Linked DNA regions of Prochlorococcus marinus str. MIT 9515. The protein of the gene in region 1 interacts with the protein of each later gene in a pairwise test. Links are inferred from orthologs where the notes say so. Each region holds a gene or a part of one and is shown on either strand. Other genes may lie near its edges. The genes, in order: cysE and cysK.

Region 1 (3,196 bases):
TTAAGAACTAAATTAGGTATTTTCTAAAGTGAGATTCCATATTCAACAAGAAATTGATATTCCGGCTTCGATACAGTTATACAATCAGATTTGCTTTGCAATTGCAGCCAGATATTATCCTCCTGGACACCGTTTGCCAAGTACTAGACAATTAGCGATGCAAACAGGGCTTCATCGTAATACTATCAGTAAAGTTTACAGACAACTCGAGATGGATGGTGTTGTTGAAGCTATAGCAGGTTCAGGTATTTATGTAAGAGACAACCTTAAAAAAAGTGATTTTAAAAAATCTTTTAATTCAAAAAACAACTCTAATCGAGCTCCTGATCAAGAAGCAAAAAAAGCAATTGATAAATTAATAAAACTTGGGTGCACTCTGCAAGAAACACGAAATTTTTTAACTTACGAAATTGATTGGCGTATAAAATGTGGGTCAAGAATATTAGTAAGTACTCCAAGGGAAGATATAGGTGCCTCCATGTTAATTGCAGAAGACCTCTCTCCAAAAATCAATGTCCCAGTTGAAGTTATTCCCATGGAGGAATTAGAAAAAGTTCTTTGCAACTCAAATAATGGAACAATTGTTACAAGTAGATATTTTTTGCAGCCTTTAGAAAAACTAGCAAAAAAATATAGAGTAAGAGCCATAGCAGTTGATTTGAGCGACTTTCAGAAAGAATTAAAGATAATAAAAGAATTACAACTTGGTAGTTGTGTTGGCATTGTGAGCATTAGTCCTGGACTATTAAGAGCAGCAGAAATTATCATACACAGTATGAGAGGAAGTGACATAGTACTTATGACAGCTATTTCGGATAACAGCAGTAAATTACTTACTCTTTTAAAATCTTCAAATTATGTAGTCTGCGACGGACCTAGTTTATCGGTTGTTGAAAATGCTCTTATCAAAAACCGTTCCCAACTAATGAGAATGCCACAAATTATATGTGCAAAAAATTACTTAAGTATCGAAACAATAAATCAATTAAAAACAGAAATAGGAGTGATTAATTAACTATGTTGAGAAATTTTAGATCGGACATTGAAATAATAAGAGAAAGAGATCCAGCAGCAAGAGGTATTTTAGAGATTTTCCTTTGCTATCCTGGTTTCCAATCAATTGTAATGCATAGATTAACTCATAAATTATGGCTATTAAAAGTACCTTTAATTCCTAGAATATTAAGTCACTTGAATAGATTATTTACTGGAATAGAAATACATCCAGGTGCAAAAATAGGGAAAAAAGTTTTTATAGATCATGGGATGGGAGTTGTGATTGGTGAAACAGCTGAAATTGGCAACAATTGCTTACTTTATCAAGGAGTTACTTTAGGGGGCACTGGCAAAAGTCATGGGAAAAGACACCCAACTTTAATGGAAAATGTAGTAGTAGGAGCAGGAGCAAAAGTCCTCGGTTCAATAATAGTTGGGCCTAATACTCGCATTGGGGCAGGTTCTGTTGTTGTTCGTAATGTAGAAGAAAATAGTACTGTTGTTGGCATCCCTGGAAGAGTAGTTCATCAAAGTGGTGTCAAAGTTAATCCACTAGCACACTCTGCGTTACCAGATGCTGAAGCCAGTGTCATTAAAAACTTAATGGATAGAATTGATCAACTCGAGAATCAAGTTCTTAGATTAAATAAAACCTTAAGAACTTTAGTGAAAACAGAATCTATGGATATTACAAAAATCGGTGATGCACAAAATATAAAAGACAAAGAAATAATAGAATTCTTAGGAGATAATTAAATTAATTTCAACTCTTAGTTTCTTTTTCACTTTGCGGTTGAAACATAAACATTGAATAAATAACATTCCTTCTCATATTTGTCATCATTTCAAGAAACATATCATAACCTTCATTTTTATATTCAATTAAAGGATCCTTCTGACCATAACCTCTTAATCCTACAGATTCTCTTAAAGAATCCATCGATTGAAGATGTTCTCTCCATAAATTATCAATTTGTTGAAGAATAAAAAACCTCTCAGCTTCTCTCATTAAACCTGGACGAAATTGCTCTATTTGAGCTTCCTTCAAATCGTATGCGATACGTAATTGCTCTTGAAGATAATTTTTTAATTCTTCAACTGATAGAACACTAACATCAGTTGATTTGAGATTATTTAATAAATAAATAAATTCTTTTACTTTAGAAATCAATTGCTCAATATCCCATTCTTCTGGAGGTAAATCAGGATTTATATAAGCTTCTACAATTTCTTCCATTGTTCTATCTCCATATCCTAAAACTTGTTTCTTCAAATCACTACCTTTTAAAACTCGTAATCTCTCATTATAAACTGCTTTTCTTTGGTTATTCATTACCTCATCATATTCAAACACTTGTTTTCTAATATCATAATAATAAGTTTCAACCTTCTTTTGAGCACTTTCTAAAGATCTAGTAAGCATTCCTGACTCAATAGGCATATCTTCATCTACCCTAAAAGCATTCATTAAATTTGCTACCCTGTCACCCCCAAATATCCTTAATAAATTATCTTCCAAGGATAAAAAGAATCTAGTACTTCCTAGATCTCCTTGTCTCCCTGCTCTTCCTCTAAGTTGATTATCAACTCTTCTTGATTCGTGTCTTTCAGTTCCAATAACATGAAGACCTCCAGCTTTTCTTACATTTTCCTCTTCATGAACTAATACCTTTTCATATTCATTTTTTACATCTGACAAAGCATCTCTAAGAGATTGTATGAGTTTATCCTCAGTAGGTGCCTTTTCAGCAGCAGTAGCAATTCTATCGTCTAATTCCAAAATAGTTAAAGTTCTCTCTCCCCAACTCTTAACAAGTTCATTAGATAATAAAGATAATTTTCTTGTCGTATCTTCTCCTAACTGACATGGGAAAAGACTGGCTCCGCTACTTTTACTATTCTTATTTGAAATTGACTCACTCTTTGAAGCAAAACCTCCACCAGCTTTTGAACTTCTTTGTTGGGGTATCGGTGGCTTATGCTCATTATCTGGTTTAACAAGTAATGGCATTAAAGTTTCTTTTAATTTTAACCTTGCCATATAATCACTATTACCACCAAGAATAATATCAGTACCTCTTCCAGCCATATTTGTAGCAATGGTTACAGCGCCTGATCTTCCTGCCTGAGCTACGATTTCTGCCTCACGTTCAACATTTTCTGGCTTCGCATTTAGTAAATTATGAGGGATTTGCTGTTC
Region 2 (3,099 bases), 1.2 Mb from region 1 along the record:
AGGATATTGAATTAGAAATTTTAAGAATAAATCCAGCAGCCTTGATTATTGAATTACCAAGTAATCCAATGCTCAAATGTGTAAACATAAAAAAAATTTCAAAAATAGCAAATAAATTAAATATACCTGTGATAGTTGACGATACCATTGGTTCAAATTTGAATATAAATTCCCTAGAACATGCAGATATCGTTTTCACCTCACTTACAAAAATCTTTTCAGGTAGCGGAGATATTCTGGCTGGCTCATTAATACTAAATCCAAAAAGCAGATGGATTGATCAGTTTAGAAATGCATTAAAGCAAATTAACCTTCCAATACTTTCAGATGGAGATATAGTTTCTTTAGAAAAAGTTAGTAGAGATGTAAAACAACGAGTTTTTCAGCAAAATAAAGCTTGTTTGGAATTAAAAAAAAGATTAGAGACCCATAAAGAAGTAAAAAATATTTTCCATCCAGAAAATTGTCCCAATTTCAATTCCATACTAACTTCTGATGGGGGATATGGTTGCTTATTATCATTTGAATTAAAAGGAGGAAAAGAAAAAGCTAAAAAGTTTTATGATTCTCTTCAAATATCTAAAGGACCTAGTTTAGGTACGAAATTTACACTTGTATGTCCTTATGTTTTATTAGCTCATTATGAAGAATTGGAGTGGGCTGAGAGTTTTGGTGTACCTTCACACCTTTTAAGGGTATCTGTAGGACTAGAAGACGAAAATCACTTATGGCATACCTTTTCTGAAGCATTAAATAATTTTTAAATCCCTAGTATTTACCGTATAGAAACTTATATACTCTTTTTACGAAAAATAGTTAATATTAAAATATATTTTCTTAAAACATAAATGGCAAAAATTTATGAGGACAACAGCTTTGCTATTGGAAACACTCCATTAGTAAAATTAAAGTCAGTTACTAAAAATGCTAAAGCTACTGTACTAGCAAAAATTGAAGGAAGGAATCCTGCCTATAGTGTTAAATGCAGAATTGGTGCAAACATGATCTGGGACGCTGAGAAAAGCGGGAAACTCACAAAAGATAAAACAATTGTTGAGCCTACATCTGGAAACACTGGAATTGCCCTAGCTTTTACTGCTTCAGCAAGAGGTTATAAGTTAATCCTTACTATGCCAGAATCTATGTCGATAGAAAGAAGAAGAGTGATGGCAGTATTAGGGGCTGAAATTGTTTTAACAGAGGCTTCAAAAGGTATGCCAGGAGCAATTGCTAAAGCCAAAGAGATTGCGGAAAGCAATCCCTCTCAATATTTTATGCCAGGTCAGTTTGATAATCCAGCAAACCCAGAAATTCATTTTAAAACAACTGGGCCTGAAATTTGGGATGATTGCGATGGTGCAATTGATGTTTTAGTTGCAGGAGTTGGAACAGGTGGAACAATAACAGGAGTCTCAAGATACATTAAACAAGAAAAGGGTAAAAATATTACTTCTGTAGCAGTTGAACCATCTCATAGTCCTGTTATTACTCAGACACTTAATGGAGAGGAAGTGAAATCAGGACCACATAAAATTCAAGGAATAGGGGCAGGATTTATCCCTAAAAATCTTGATTTATCAATTGTTGACAAAGTTGAACAGGTTACAAACGATGAATCTATAGAAATGGCTTTAAGATTGGCTAAAGAGGAAGGCTTGCTCGTTGGTATATCTTGCGGAGCTGCTGCTGCTGCTGCTGTTAAATTAGCTGAACAAGATGAATATGCAGGCAAGACTATTGTCGTTGTTCTTCCTGATTTAGCGGAAAGATATTTATCATCAATAATGTTTACTGAAGTCCCAAGCGGCATAATTGAGGAACCAATTAACGCTTAAAAATATTATTTCTCCAGAAATGAATCTGGTGAAATATACATAGCATCGCCATAAGAGAAAAATCTAAATTTTTCTTTTGTGGCTTTTTTATATAGATCTAATAACCTCTCTCTACCAATCATCGCGCTTACTAGGAGTAATAATGAACTCTTAGGGAGATGAAAATTGGTTAATAATCCATCGACTGCCTTAAATTTATAGCCTGGCTTAATTACTAAATCAACATACTTAGCTATAGGAATAAAGTCTTTCATTGCATATGAATAGCAACTTTCAAGAGCTCGCACGCTAGTAGTACCAATAGCTATTACTCGTCTGTCTGTCTTTTTTATTCTTTTTATTTCTTCTACTACTTTTTTACTAACACTGACCCACTCTTTATGAAGTTTTAAATCAGATAAATCTTCTTGATCAATTGGCTTAAATGTTCCATAACCTACATGCAAAGTAATAGGCATAACCAATATTCCTTTCTTTTTTAAATTTGAGATAAGACTTTTACTTAAATGTAATCCTGCCGTGGGTGCTGCAACTGCTCCCGGATTACATGCATACTCAGTTTGATAACTATTTTCATGAAAAGATTCTTCCTCAGAACTTTTTATATATGGAGGGATTGGAATTTCTCCGAATATATCAAGGAGTTTATTCATTGAAATTAAATCATTTATGTTTTCTGGAAACTTGATGAATCTTCCTCCAGTTTCATCATCAATCCCAGAAATTTTTAACTTTATATCTTTCGCAAAGGGTGACTTTAAATTTAATTGTTTATTTATTTTTAACTTTTTTGCAGGCTTTGCTAAACATAGCCAAGTAGATTGATCTGATTTCTCCAACACTAATAATTCCACTAATTGTCCATTTTCTAATTCAACCTTTAACCTCGCTTTCATCACCTTTGTATCATTTATGACTACCAGATCCCCCTCTCTAAGTTCAGCCAAGAGATCCTTGGTATATTTATTTGTTGAATAATCTTCTTTTAGCGAACTATCTCTAACTATCATTAATCTAGATTCATGCCTTACTTTAGAGGGTTTACCTGCTATTAATGATTCATCAAGACAATAATCATAAGCTTCAAGCTTATGATCTATTTCTTCATTATAAATTTCAAAATTCAATTAAAATCAGGAAACAAGTGTCTCTGGCTCATTTTCAATGAGAGAAGACAAGTCTTTCAAGAATGAAGCACCATCAGCACCATAAATCACTCTATGATCAGCGGTTAAATTTACTTGCATTATTTTTTTAACAGATA

The links.
Region 2: the proteins of cysE (region 1) and cysK interact in binary tests that used the Escherichia coli proteins (3 or more experiments, as listed by UniProt). The link is inferred for Prochlorococcus marinus str. MIT 9515 from one-to-one orthologs.

Annotation. Positions count from the first base shown.
Region 1 is NC_008817.1:1,608,747-1,611,942, forward strand. The notes cover bases 29-2,884. They hold cysE (serine O-acetyltransferase), read left to right. Parts: upstream 29-1,017; coding sequence 1,018-1,752; downstream 1,753-2,884. Other genes in these bases: P9515_RS08760 (GntR family transcriptional regulator), read left to right, coding at 29-1,015; secA (preprotein translocase subunit SecA), read right to left, coding at 1,760-2,884. Also shown: more of secA, read right to left, coding at 2,885-3,196.
Region 2 is NC_008817.1:415,526-418,624, reverse strand. What follows is about bases 83-2,841. They hold cysK (cysteine synthase A), read left to right. Parts: upstream 83-848; coding sequence 849-1,835; downstream 1,836-2,841. Other genes in these bases: queA (tRNA preQ1(34) S-adenosylmethionine ribosyltransferase-isomerase QueA), read right to left, coding at 1,841-2,841; P9515_RS02315 (PLP-dependent transferase), read left to right, coding at 83-764. Outside these bases: more of P9515_RS02315, read left to right, coding at 1-82; more of queA, read right to left, coding at 2,842-2,962; P9515_RS02300 (dihydrolipoamide acetyltransferase family protein), read right to left, coding at 2,969-3,099.